Regions from separate parts of the Kitasatospora sp. NPDC058046 genome, predicted to be linked through region 3. Evidence: predicted binding sites of a transcription regulator. Region 3 holds the regulator's gene; each other region holds the start of a gene.
The links. The regulator HrcA, encoded in region 3, represses chaperone genes, less so after heat shock. The targets are predictions, from matches to a motif close to TTNGCACTCNGNNNNNCNGAGTGCNAA.
Positions count from the first base shown of each region.

Region 1: a site for HrcA is predicted at 1,812-1,838, ahead of ACFVU7_RS04260 (FmdB family zinc ribbon protein). Genes of this name have one in related genera too.
Region 2: a site for HrcA is predicted at 2,286-2,312, ahead of groL (chaperonin GroEL). Genes of this name have one in related genera too.

Region 1 covers NZ_JBHVRS010000002.1:42,348-46,811, reverse strand. The annotation lists gene ACFVU7_RS04265 (MFS transporter) at 288-1,634, shown strand; gene ACFVU7_RS04260 (FmdB family zinc ribbon protein) at 1,850-2,161, shown strand; gene ACFVU7_RS04255 (hypothetical protein) at 2,444-2,728, shown strand; gene mscL (large conductance mechanosensitive channel protein MscL) at 2,759-3,178, shown strand; gene ACFVU7_RS04245 (hypothetical protein) at 3,227-3,454, opposite strand; gene ACFVU7_RS04240 (sigma-70 family RNA polymerase sigma factor) at 3,634-4,464, opposite strand, start outside.
Region 2 covers NZ_JBHVRS010000022.1:8,365-12,828, forward strand. The annotation lists gene thrC (threonine synthase) at 1-1,065, shown strand, start outside; gene ACFVU7_RS34220 (MoaD/ThiS family protein) at 1,101-1,379, shown strand; gene ACFVU7_RS34225 (cold-shock protein) at 1,918-2,121, shown strand; gene groL (chaperonin GroEL) at 2,469-4,091, shown strand; gene ACFVU7_RS34235 (hypothetical protein) at 4,251-4,464, shown strand, end outside.
Region 3 covers NZ_JBHVRS010000001.1:711,898-716,361, forward strand. The annotation lists gene ACFVU7_RS03335 (PDZ domain-containing protein) at 1-255, opposite strand, end outside; gene ACFVU7_RS03340 (16S rRNA (uracil(1498)-N(3))-methyltransferase) at 408-1,157, opposite strand; gene dnaJ (molecular chaperone DnaJ) at 1,245-2,381, opposite strand; gene hrcA (heat-inducible transcriptional repressor HrcA) at 2,457-3,491, opposite strand; gene htpX (zinc metalloprotease HtpX) at 3,779-4,464, shown strand, end outside.

The DNA of each region.
Region 1 (4,464 bases), on a different contig from region 3:
GCCTTGGTCCGGGGGCCCTGACGGGCCTGCGGGCCGGGGTGGGCTGGCGGTGTCTACGCGCGTAACTGTATGCTGGTTCGACCACGCCGTATAACCACCGCTAGACCACCCCAGCATCTGCCTGACGCAGAGTTGGCGCGACCGCTCGGCGGCCGCGGTCCGGCCCCCGGCCACCACGCCGGACCGACCCGGTATCTACCCCGGTCGACGCGCGAGAGGACGACTCTCGGCGCCGTCGGGGCCACACCATGCCCTGCCGCGCTACCAGGCAGCAGGAAGGACCGACCGTGACGGCGCGCCGAACGGTCGACACCGCCGCGCACCCCGCGGCCACCCCCGCAGCTCCCGCCCCCGCCCGCGTCGGGTACGGCGAGCTGCTGCGCACACCCGGGGCCTGGACGTTCCTGTCCCCCGCCCTCGTCGCGCGACTGCCGTACGCGATGCTCAGCATGGGCATCCTGCTGCTCGTCACGCAGACCCACGGCTCGTACGGCACCGCCGGTACGGTCACCGCGGTCGCCGCCGTCGCCCAGGCCCTGATCGGGCCGCAGACCGGGCGGCTCGCCGACCGCTACGGCCAGGCCTCGGTGCTCGTCCCGACCGTCCTGGTGCACGCCGTCTCGGTCGGCGTGCTGATCGCCCTCGCGCTCGGCCACGCGCCCGCCTGGAGCCTGTTCCTGGCCGCCGTGCCGGCCGGTGCGAGCGTGCCGCAGGTCGGCGCGATGGTCCGGGCCCGCTGGGTCGCCAGGTTCACCGCCGACGGCGCCTCCGACGCCTCCGCGGCCCGGGTGAGCACCGCCTTCGCCTTCGAGTCCGTGACGGACGAGTTCACCTTCGTGATCGGCCCGATCCTGGCCTCCGGCATCGCCGCCCTCGCCAACCCGGCCACCGCCCTGGTCGCCGAGGCCGCGCTGACCCTCGTCGGCGGCCTGGCCTTCGCCGCCCAGCGGGGCACCGCCCCGGCCCGGATCGTGCCGCAGCCCGGCACCAGGCGCGCCTCGGCGCTCGCCTCCCCCGGCGTCCGGCTGCTGGCCGGGACCTTCCTCGGGGTCGGCGCGGTGTTCGGCGGCATGCAGGTCTCGGTGAACGCCTTCGCCGACTCGGTCGGGCAGCACGACGCCGGCGGCACCGTGTACGGGATCTTCGCCGGCGGCTCCATGCTGGCCGGCGTGCTGTACGGCGTGATCGCCTGGCGGCGGCCGGTGCAGCAGCGGATGCTGTTCAGCTACGCGCTGCTGGTGCTGGGCTGCTCGGTGCTGTGGGCGATGCCCAACCTGGTCGCGCTGACCGTCGCCGGGCTGGTCTGCGGGCTGGCCATCGCGCCGACCCTGATCAGCGGCTACACCCTGGTCGAGACGCTGGTCGCGGACGGGGCCAAGACCGAGGCCTTCACCTGGCTGACCGGCGCCATCGGGCTGGGGCTGGCGGTCGGCTCGATGGCGGCCGGCCGGCTGATCGACGGGCACGGGCCCTCCACCGGGTTCCTGGTGCCGGTGGTCGGGGCCGGGCTCGGACTGGTCGTGCTGGCCTCGCTGCGGCACCTGCTGGTGGCGCCGCGGGGCGAGGAGACCGCCGCTGCGGGGACCGCGGAGGGCGGGCGTCCGATGCAGCTGGCGGGTGTCGCCGAGGGCTGAGCGGGGCGGCGGCCGGGGGCCGGGCCTCCGGCCGCCCGGGGCCGAGCCGACGGCGGCCGGAGGCTGCGCGGGTGTCGTCCGGGAACCGGGCCGACGGCGGCCGACGGGTGCTCCGGGGCCGATCTCACACCGGGGTCGCTGGACTGATCCCGCGGAATGCCGCATCATTGACCATCGTTAGCACTCATCAGGCGAGAGTGCCAGGAGGAAGACAAGTGCCCACGTACCAGTACCAGTGCACCGAGTGCGGCAACGGCCTGGAGGCGGTGCAGAAGTTCACCGACGAGGCGCTGACCACGTGCCCCGACTGCCAGGGACGGCTCCGCAAGGTCTTCTCGGCCGTGGGCGTCGTGTTCAAGGGCTCCGGCTTCTACCGGACCGACAGCCGTTCGTCCTCCAGCAGCTCGGTGGGCGCCGGGTCGTCGTCGACCCCCTCGACGTCGTCCACCGCGTCCACGTCCTCCTCGTCGACGTCGTCGGGCTCCGGCTCCTCGACCTCGTCCAGCCCGGCTCCGGCCGCGAGCTGATCCCGGCGCCGGGCACCATCGGCCCGGACGGCCCGTAGACCAGGGAAAGGCCCGTCGACCCCGCTTCCACGCGGGGCGGCGGGCCTTTTCGCATGCCCGCCCGGGCGCCCTGTCACCCCGGAGGGGTCGACCTCACTCCGGCGAGTGAACGAAGTTGTCCACAGGGGCGAGTTGTCCACAGGCCTGGGGAAAGGGCTTTCCGAGTTCGCCGGAAACGCCCATCGTGTGGGCATCCGGTCGGTCCGCGAGGGGCCGGCCCGCCGACACCCCGGAGGTGCGTCGATGACGACCGCGAGCTTCTCCCTCCCCCTGCCGCTGCCGCTGCCCGCACCCGCCGTGCCGCCCCGGCAGGAGCTGCCGAGCTTCCCGCCGATCCGGCGCGGGTGCGGCGGGTGGCACCGCTGGCGCAGTGCGGTGCGGCGGCGGGCCGCCGTGCCCGTCCTGGTGCTGCTCGCGGTGGCGTCGGCGCTGGCACTGGGGCCCGCGCGGGCCGGGCTGCCGCCACCCCAGGGAGGCGCACTGGGCCGGACGGGTTGTCAGTCCGGGGCTGCGGAAGATCACCCGTAACCGGGAGGCGACTTCGTCGTTCGAGGCGGCATGAAAGGCTTCAAGGAATTCCTGCTGCGTGGAAACGTCGTCGAACTCGCCGTCGCCGTGGTCATCGGCGCGGCTTTCACCAACATCGTCAACGCCTTCGTCAAAGGCGTGATCAATCCGATCGTCGGCGTCTTCGGGACCAAGGACCTCGCGTCCTACAGTTCCTGCCTCAAGGGGCCCTGCGAGGTGAGCCCGACCGGTGAGGTCACGTCCGGGATCCTCATCCTGTGGGGATCGGTGCTCAGCGCCGTGCTCCAGTTCCTGATCACCGCGGCGGTCGTCTACTTCGCCCTGATCGTGCCCATGAACAGGCTGGCGGCCCACCGCAAGAGCCTCGCCGAGGAGGCGGCGGAGGCCGAGGCCAAGGAGGTCCAACTGCTGACCGAGATCCGCGACGCACTGGTCGCGCCGCTGCGCTGACCGGCGGGCGCCGTTCGGCCCCGGTCCCCGCTCCCCCGTCCCCGTTCCTCAGTCCCCGTGGTGCGGCGGGCGCTGGCTCAGGTACCAGTCCAGCCCCCGTCCACCGCTCTCCCCCGCCCCGGGGCGGCCGCCCCAGCCGGCGTCGGTGTCGTCCCCGGACTGCTGGTCCAACGGGTCCCGGAAGACCAGCCGGGCCTTCGCGGCCGCGGCCTTCCGGAGCTCCTGCTCCTGTTCCCCGCCCTGCTCCCGGTCCTTTTCCTGCCCCTGCTCGCTCACGCCGTCCACTCCGTCCGCTCGTCCCTTTCCTCCAGCCTAAGAGCCCCGTGGCACGCCTCGGGCCCCGGTGCGGGGCGCTCCGCACCAGGGCCCGATGAGGGCGGGTCCAGGCAGCCTGCCGGGAGGCTTCCCCGGCGGCCTCTCAGGCGGCTTCCTCAGGCGGCTTTCCCGGCGGCCTCTCAGGCGGCTTCGAAGCCCGCGTGGTCCGCGATCTTCTTCAGCTCGGCCAGCGCGTGCTTCTCGATCTGGCGGATCCGCTCGCGGGTGAGGCCGTGCTGCTTGCCCACCTCGGTGAGGGTGCGCTCGCGGCCGTCCTCCATCCCGTAGCGGGAGCGGATGATCGAGGCGGTGCGGTCGTCCAACCGCCCGATCAGGCCGTCCAGTTCCTCCCTGCGGAGCATGACCATCACGGCGTCCTCGGGGGACGTGGCCCCGGTGTCCTCGACGAGGTCGCCGAACTGGGTCTCGCCCTCGTCGTCGACCGACATGTTGAGGCTGACCGGGTCGCGCGCCCAGTCCAGCACGTCCTTGATCCGGGCCTCGGTGGTGTCCAGCTCGGCCGCGATCTCGGCCGGCTCCGCCTCGCGGCCCAGCTCCTTGGACTTCTCCCGCTGCACCCGCCGGATCCGCCCGAGCTCCTCCACCAGGTGCACGGGCAGCCGGATGGTGCGGGACTGGTCGGCGATGGACCGGGTGATCGCCTGCCGGATCCACCACGTCGCGTACGTGGAGAACTTGAAGCCCTTGGCGTAGTCGAACTTCTCGACGGCGCGCACCAGGCCCGCGTTGCCCTCCTGGATGAGGTCCAGCAGCGGCAGGCCGCTGCGCGGGTAGCGGCGGGCGACGGCGACCACGAGCCGGAGGTTGGAGCGGATGAAGACGTCCTTGGCGCGCTCGGCGTCGGCGGCTATCGCCTCCAGCTCCTCGCGCGTGACGCCGTCGGGGAGTTCGCCCTCGTCCAGCATGTGCTGGGCGTACACCCCGGCCTCGATCCGCAGCGAGAGCTCGAC
Region 2 (4,464 bases), on a different contig from region 3:
CCGCTGCTGCCGGTGCCGGCCGACGTGGCGTCCAAGCCGAACCTGAACCCGGGGTGGACCCCGCTGGTGAAGGCGGACAACCTGGGCCGGGAGCTCGGTTTCACCGCCCAGCTGCACGTCAAGGACGACTCCGGGAACCCGACGCACTCGTTCAAGGACCGGGTGGTCGCGTGTGCGATCGAGGCGGCCCGGGCGTTCGGCTACACCACGCTGTCCTGCTCCTCCACCGGCAACCTGGCCGGCGCGGTGGGTGCGGCGGCGGCCCGGGCCGGGTTCCGGTCCTGCGTGTTCATCCCGCACGACCTGGAGCAGGGCAAGGTCGTCATGGCCGGGGTGTACGGCGGCGAGCTGGTCGGCATCGAGGGCAACTACGACGACGTGAACCGCTTCTGCTCGGAGCTGATCGGCGACCCGGCCGGCGAGGGCTGGGGCTTCGTCAACGTGAACCTGCGGCCGTACTACGGCGAGGGCTCCAAGACGCTGGCGTACGAGATCTGCGAGCAGCTCGGCTGGCGGCTGCCGGAGCAGATCGTGATCCCGATCGCCTCGGGCTCGCAGCTGACGAAGATCGACAAGGGGCTCCAGGAGCTGATCAGGCTCGGCCTGGTCGAGGACCGGCCGTACAAGGTCTTCGGCGCCCAGGCGGAGGGCTGCTCGCCGGTGTCGGCCGCGTTCAAGGCCGGCCGGGACGTGATCAAGCCGGTGAAGCCGGACACCATCGCCAAGTCGCTGGCGATCGGCAACCCGGCCGACGGCCCGTACGTGCTGGACATCGCCCGCCGTACCGGTGGCGCGGTGGAGGACGTCACGGACGCCGAGGTCGTGGCGGCGATCCGGCTGCTGGCGCGGACCGAGGGGATCTTCGCCGAGACCGCGGGCGGGGTGACCGTCGGCGTGCTGAAGAAGCTGGTCGAGACCGGGCAGCTGGACCCGGCCAAGGAGACCGTCGCGATCAACACCGGCGACGGGCTGAAGACCCTGGACGCCGTCTCCGATTCCGGGATGACCGCCGTCATCCGCCCGACGCTGGACTCGTTCCGCGCCGCCGGCCTCGTGTCCGCCTGAACCACCCGATAGGCCCCGCCCCCGCTAGGAGAGTCATGAGCGCCACCGTCCGCATCCCCACCATCCTGCGCACCTACACCGACGGCGCCGCCGAGGTGACCGCCGAGGGTGCCACCCTGGCCGAGGTCGTCGCCGACCTGGAGAAGAACCACGCGGGCATCGCGGCCCGCATCCTGGACGACACGGGCAAGCTGCGCCGCTTCGTGAACGTCTACGTGAACGACGACGACGTGCGCTTCGCCGAGGGTCTGGCGACCGAGATCAAGGACGGCGCCAGCGTCTCGATCATCCCGGCGGTGGCCGGCGGCTGCTGAGCCGACAAAGCAGAACCCGCGGTCGCCCGCGCGTACGGAAATCCGTTCTCCGTATGCGCGGGCGACCGCTCGCATTCCGGCGGGAATATTTCCGGGTCGAGTCGGAGTAGAGTGTGGCTCGGCTGGGAACAGGGTTTCCCTTTCGGCCCCCGCAGTGCTCGGCCCGGGGGCGTCCGGCCGCCGGGGGCGGACCGTGAAACATGTCAGGCAGATGTCAGAATTCGCGCGGGCATTTGAGTAATTCGTCCGCTATGTCCGGCGTGGAATGCCGAGATTATTCCGATTCGATCCGTCCTGTCCCTTGACGCCTTGGCGGAATTACCGGCGGTTGGCCCTGTTGCAGAGGGCGTCGATCCGGATACATTCAGCGGCGGTCGACGCAATCACCCGCTCACCGGAGGCCGCCCGGCGTTCCGCGCGGATGGTTGCGGCGTGCACGGCTGCGCCCAGGGGGGGTTCCCCGGGCCGGCCTTCAACCAACCCGGGCCCGCGACCTGCGGGCACGTGAAGGGCCAGCACAGCACTAGGGGAGTTCGGAATGGCTCAGGGCACCGTCAAGTGGTTCAACGCGGAGAAGGGCTACGGCTTCATCGCGGTCGACGGTGGTGCGGACGTCTTCGTCCACTACAGCGCGATCCAGATGGACGGCTACCGCACCCTCGAGGAGGGCCAGCGGGTCGAGTTCGAGATCTCCCAGGGACAGAAGGGCCCGCAGGCGGACATGGTCCGCGCGGCGGTCTGACCCCTTCCGACTCCAGGAGCTCGGCGCGGCCCTACGGCTGGTGACCACTCGCTTCTCGACGGGCCCGTGCGACGCGTGTCGTACGGGCCCGTCGGCGTTCCCCGACGCGGCTCCGGCGGGGCTCCGGCGGGGCTCCGGCGACGGCTCGCGGATCGTCGATTGGGCTTGCACTCGACCACCCGGAGTGCTAATCATTGGCGTTAGCACTCACAGCGTGAGAGTGACAGCGGACCGGGTCGGTGAGGCCCCCGGGAGCGGTAGGGGAATGGACCCCCGCACACCAGGGCCGTCCGTCGCGGGCACCCCTTGGTCCGAGCAGTCGACCGTGTCCCGGAGGACCACTTCAGATGGCCAAGATCATCGCCTTTGATGAGGAAGCTCGCCGCGGCCTTGAGCGTGGCATGAACCAGCTCGCCGACGCCGTGAAGGTCACGCTCGGCCCCAAGGGCCGCAACGTCGTGCTGGAGAAGAAGTGGGGCGCCCCCACGATCACCAACGACGGTGTCTCCATCGCCAAGGAGATCGAGCTCGAGGACCCGTACGAGAAGATCGGTGCGGAGCTCGTCAAGGAGGTCGCCAAGAAGACGGACGACGTCGCGGGTGACGGCACCACCACCGCCACCGTGCTCGCCCAGGCCCTGGTTCGCGAGGGTCTGCGCAACGTCGCCGCCGGCGCCAACCCGATGGCCCTGAAGCGCGGCATCGAGAAGGCCGTCGCGGCCGTCTCCGACCAGCTGCTGGCCCAGGCCAAGGACGTGGAGACCAAGGAGCAGATCGCCTCCACCGCCTCCATCTCCGCCGCTGACACCCAGATCGGCGAGCTCATCGCCGAGGCCATGGACAAGGTCGGCAAGGAAGGCGTCATCACCGTCGAGGAGAGCAACACCTTCGGTCTGGAGCTCGAGCTCACCGAGGGCATGCGCTTCGACAAGGGCTACATCTCCGCCTACTTCGCCACCGACCTGGAGCGGATGGAGGCGACGTTCGAGGACCCGTACATCCTCATCGCCAACTCCAAGATCGGCTCGGTCAAGGACCTGCTCCCGCTGCTGGAGAAGGTCATGCAGAGCGGCAAGCCGCTGGTCATCATCGCCGAGGACGTCGAGGGCGAGGCCCTGTCGACCCTGGTCGTGAACAAGATCCGTGGCACCTTCAAGTCCGTCGCCGTCAAGGCCCCGGGCTTCGGTGACCGCCGCAAGGCCATGCTCGGCGACATCGCCATCCTCACCGGTGGCACCGTGATCTCCGAGGAGGTCGGCCTCAAGCTGGAGAACGCCGGCATCGACCTGCTGGGCACCGCCCGCAAGGTGGTCATCACCAAGGACGAGACCACCATCGTCGACGGTGGCGGCGACAGCGAGCAGGTCGCGGGCCGCGTGAACCAGATCCGCGCCGAGATCGAGAACAGCGACTCGGACTACGACCGCGAGAAGCTCCAGGAGCGCCTCGCCAAGCTGGCCGGCGGCGTGGCCGTCATCAAGGCCGGCGCGGCCACCGAGGTGGAGCTCAAGGAGCGCAAGCACCGCATCGAGGACGCCGTCCGCAACGCCAAGGCCGCCGTCGAGGAGGGCATCGTCGCCGGTGGTGGCGTCGCCCTGCTGCAGGCCGGTGTCGCCTTCGACAAGCTGGAGCTGGAGGGCGACGAGGCCACCGGTGCCAACATCGTCAAGGTCGCGCTGGAGGCCCCGATCAAGCAGATCGCGACCAACGCCGGCCTGGAGGGTGGCGTCGTGGTGGAGAAGGTGCGCAACCTCCCCGCCGGTCACGGCCTGAACGCGGCCACCAACACCTACGTCGACCTGATCGCCGAGGGCATCATCGACCCGGCCAAGGTGACCCGCTCCGCGCTGCAGAACGCCGCCTCCATCGCGGCGCTGTTCCTGACCACCGAGGCCGTCATCGCCGACAAGCCGGAGAAGGCCGCCGCGGCCGCCGGCGGCGGCATGCCGGGCGGTGACATGGACTTCTGATCCTGATCGCTCCGATCGGATCGGCTGGTTCCTCGTCCGTGTGGGCGGCTCCCTTCGGGGGGCCGCCCACACGGCGTTCCGGCGTCCGGAAGCTCCGGGGCCCGGGCGTTCGGACGTCCGGCGTTTCGGCGTTCGGGCCGGTGGACGGAGAATGGACGGATGGCTTCCGACGACATCGAGACTGCCCTGCACAACGCGCGGGCACTGATCCTGGCCGACCTCACCGCGCGGGACGTGGCGGACGCCGCCGTCGTCTCGCTGGTGGAGCAGGCCGTGACGCACCGCCGCTGGTGGCTGGAGCAGTGGCCGGACGGCACCGAGTACGTGCTCGGGCTGGTCGCCCAGGACGTCCAGGACGCGCTGCTGGAGGCGT
Region 3 (4,464 bases):
GTCCACCGGCACCACGTGCACCTCGGGGGCGCCGTCCCGGGTGGAGGTGAAGGCGAGGTGCCGCCCGTCCGGGGAGAACCTCGGGTGGTGGACCGGCAGGTGGTCCGCCGTCAGCCGCCAGGCCCGGCCGCCGTCCAGCGGGGCGAGCCAGAGGTCGTCCTCGGCGACGAAGGCGAGCAGGTCGCCGTGCAGGTGGGGATGGCGAAGGTAGGCGCCCGCCGAGGAGTTCGGGGAGGTGCTCTGGGAGTCCGTCACCCGGCCAGCCTAGGCAGGTACACGGACCGTCCGCGCCGTTTTTCCCAGACTCCCGGCACCGTCCGCGGGCGGCCGTGCCGCGGTCGCCGCCGGGGTGTACGGGGGCGCGCCGAGGGGCGCGCCGACGGCCTGCCGGGGGTGCGCCCGGGGTGCTACGACCAGCGGCCGGTGCGCCCGAGCAACAGCGCGCCGGCGGCCACCCCGGCGGTGGAGGTGCGCAGCACCGAGGGGCCCAGCCGGTACGGCCCGGCGCCCGCCCCGGCGAAGGCCGCCAGCTCCTCCGGGGAGACCCCGCCCTCCGGGCCGACCACCAGGACGATGTCCCCGCCCTCCGGCAGCACGGCGTGCGCCAGCGGTTCGGCGCCCTCCTCGTGCAGCACGGCGGCGAACGCGGCCCCCGCCAGGACGGGCGCCAGCTGCCTGGTGGTCATCGGCTCGCGGACCTCGGGGAAGCGCAGCCGGCGAGACTGCTTGCCCGCCTCCCGGGCGGTGGCCCGCCACTTGGCGAGCGCCTTGGCGCCGCGCTCGCCCTTCCACTGGGTGATGCAGCGCGAGGCGGCCCACGGGATCACCACGTCCACGCCGACCTCGGTCATGGTCTCCACGGCCAGCTCGCCGCGGTCGCCCTTGGGCAGCGCCTGGACGACGACGATCCGCGGCGCGGGCTCCGGCTCGCGGCGCACGGCGGCGACCCGCACGTCGATCGCGTCCTTGCCGAGCACCTCGGCGACCGTGCCGTCCACGCCGAGCCCCAGCCCGTCGGCCAGGGTCACCGCCTCGCCCGGCTCCAGCCGCTTCACCGCGGCCGCGTGCCGCCCCTCCGGGCCGTCCAGACGCACCACGGCCCCGGGCGCGGCGGCGGCGATCCGCTCGGTCTCGACGACGAAGACGGGCGCGGTCATGACGGGGAACCTCTTTCGTGCGGAAGTGGGACGGACACGCGAAAGGGGTGCCGGGGTCGTTGGCCCCCGGCACCCCTCCGCGGACGGCTACCGGCCGTTGAAGGCGTCCTTCAGCCGGGAGAAGAGGCCCTGCTGGCCCGGCGCGAACTGGCCGGACGGCCGCTCCTCGCCGCGCAGCACCGCGAGGCGGCGCAGCAGCTCCTCCTGCTCGGGGTCGAGCTTGCTGGGCGTCTTCACCTCGACGTGCACTATCAGGTCGCCCCGGCCGCCGCCGCGCAGGTGGGTGATGCCCCGGCCGTGCAGCGGGATCGACTGGCCGGACTGGGTGCCGGGCCGGATGTCGACCTCCTCCAGGCCGTCCAGGGTCTGCAGCGGCACCTGGGTGCCGAGCGCGGCCGCCGTCATCGGGATGGTGACGGTGCAGTGCAGGTCGTCCCCGCGCCGCTGGAAGATCGTGTGGGTGGTCTCGGCGATCTCGACGTACAGGTCGCCGGCCGGGCCGCCGCCGGGGCCGACCTCGCCCTCGCCGGCCAGCTGGATCCGGGTGCCGTTGTCGACACCGGCCGGGATCTTGACGGTCAGCGTGCGGCGGGCGCGCACCCGGCCGTCGCCGGCGCACTCCGGGCACGGGGTCGGCACGACGGTGCCGAAGCCCTGGCACTGCGGGCAGGGGCGGGAGGTCATGACCTGGCCCAGGAAGGACCGGGTGACCTGGGAGACCTCGCCCTTGCCGCGGCACATGTCACAGGTCTGCGCCGAGGTGCCGGGGGCCGCGCCCTCGCCGCTGCACGTGGTGCAGGTGACGGCGGTGTCGACCTGGAGCTCCTTGGTGGTGCCGAAAGCGGCCTCCTCCAGGGTGATCTCCAGCCGGATCATGGCGTCCTGGCCCCGGCGGGTGCGCGAGCGCGGGCCGCGCTGGCCGGCCGCGGCGCCGAAGAAGGCGTCCATGATGTCGGAGAAGCCGAAGCCCGCCGCGCCGGCGCCGAAGCCGCCCGCGCCGCCGCCCGGGGACAGCGGGTCCCCGCCGAGGTCGTAGACCTGGCGCTTCTGCGGATCGGAGAGCACCTCGTAAGCGGCGTTGATCTCCTTGAACCGCTCCTGCGTCTTCGGGTCCGGGTTGACGTCCGGGTGCAGTTCGCGCGCCAGGCGCCGGAACGCCTTCTTGATCTCGTCCTGCCCCGCATCCCGTCGGACGCCGAGTACCGCGTAGTAGTCCGTGGCCACCAAATGCTCCGCTTGTTCCGCCTGTAGTAGTGCTGCGACTGGTCACCGCCGTCGGATTTCCGACGGCGGCCTTTGCTAGGACTCGGCCAGGATCTGGCCCACGTACCGCGCCACCGCTCGCACCGCCCCCATTGTGCCCGGGTAGTCCATCCGGGTCGGACCGATCACACCCAGTTTCGCCACGCTCTCGTCGCCCGAACCGTAGCCGACCGAGACGATGGACGTGGAAGTCAGCCCCTCGTAGGTGTTCTCCCGCCCGATCCGGACCGTCATCGCGGCGTCCGCGGTCTCACCCAGGAGGCGGAGCAGGACGACCTGCTCCTCCAGGGCCTCCAGCACCGGCTGGATGCTGAGCGGGAAGTCGTGCCCGAAGCGGGTCAGGTTGGCCGTGCCGGCCAGCATGATCCGCTCCTCGTTCTGCTCGGCGAGCGTCTCGAACAGGGTCGCCAGGACCGTGCTGACGGTCGGCCGCTCGGCCGGTTCGAACTGCGCCGGCAGCTCCTCCAGCAGCCCCGGGACCTCCGGGAGGCGCCGACCGGCGGCCCTCGCGTTGATCCGGGCCCGCAGGTCCGCCAGCACCGTCTCGCCGACCGGGCCCGGGCAGTCGACCATCCGCTGCTCGACCCGGCCGGTGTTGGTGATCAGCACCAGCATCACCTTGGCCGGGGCCAGCGCCACCAGCTCGATGTGCCGGACGGTGGAGCGCGTCAGCGAGGGGTACTGCACCACCGCGACCTGCCGGGTCAGCTGGGCGAGCAGCCGCACGGTGCGCGCGACCACGTCGTCCAGGTCGACCGCGCCGTCCAGGAAGTGCCGGATGGCCCGGCGCTCGGGGGCGCTCATCGGCTTGATCTCGGCGAGCTTGTCGACGAAGAGGCGGTACCCCTTGTCGGTCGGGATGCGGCCGGCGCTGGTGTGCGGCTGGTGGATGTAGCCCTCCTCCTCCAGCGCCGCCATGTCGTTGCGGACGGTCGCCGGCGAGACCCCGAGGTTGTGCCGTTCCACCAGGGCCTTGGAGCCGACCGGCTCCTCGGTGCCCACGTAGTCCTGCACGATCGCGCGGAGCACGGCGAGCTTGCGTTCGTCGAGCTGGCGGACCTCACCGGCCATGGGGCACGCACCTCCGTCTTCGCACGTTGTCCGACTGTGTCCCTTGCTGCTGCGGGCCGCTCCGAAGACCCTTGCCCTGGCACTCTGAACACGCGAGTGCCAAAACCGTACCTGCCAGTGTAAGGCCCGGGTCCTACGGCAGGAACGGCCGGACCGGGGTGATCCTCCCCGCAGTTCCGCTCACGGCCCGCGGGGCCCCGGCGGTTCGATCCTCCCGGCGCCGGGGTGGTGCCGGGAGGCCGTCCGGGTGGCAGCATCGAAAGCGACGGCGAATGGAGGAGCAAGCGATGTCGAGCTCGGGCCAGCACACCCGTTTCGCGCCGGACCGCGGCCTGACCGGCCGCATGGTCGCGACGATGTTCGTGATCGGGCTGCTGTACGTCGGTTTCACCGGCCTGCTGATCGCGCTGCTGCGCGGCGCCTGGCCACTGATCGTCCTGATCTCCGGCGGGCTGTTCGTGGCCCAGTTCTGGTTCAGCGACAAGATCACCGAACGGGCGATGGGCGCCCGCCAGGTGTCCCCGGAGCAGTTCCCCCAGCTGCACGGCACCATCGACCGGCTCTGCGCCCTGGCCGACATGCCCAAACCCCGCGTGGCGGTCGCCGACAACGACATGCCGAACGCCTTCGCCACCGGCCGCAACCCGCAGAACGCGGTGGTCTGCGTGACCACCGGGCTGCTGCGCCGACTGGAGCCCGAGGAACTGGAGGGCGTCCTCGCCCACGAGCTGTCGCACGTCGCCCACCGGGACGTCGCGGTGATGACGATCGCCGGCTTCCTCGGCGTCCTCGCCGGGGCGATGACCCGGATCGCGATGTACGGCGGGTTCATGGGCGGCGGGCGCAACAACAACGACCAGAACGCGGCCGTCCTGGCGCTGATCATCCCGCTGGTGTCGGTCGTCGTCTACGCGATCAGCTTCCTGCTCACCCGGCTGCTGTCCCGCTACCGCGAACTCGCCGCCGACCGGGC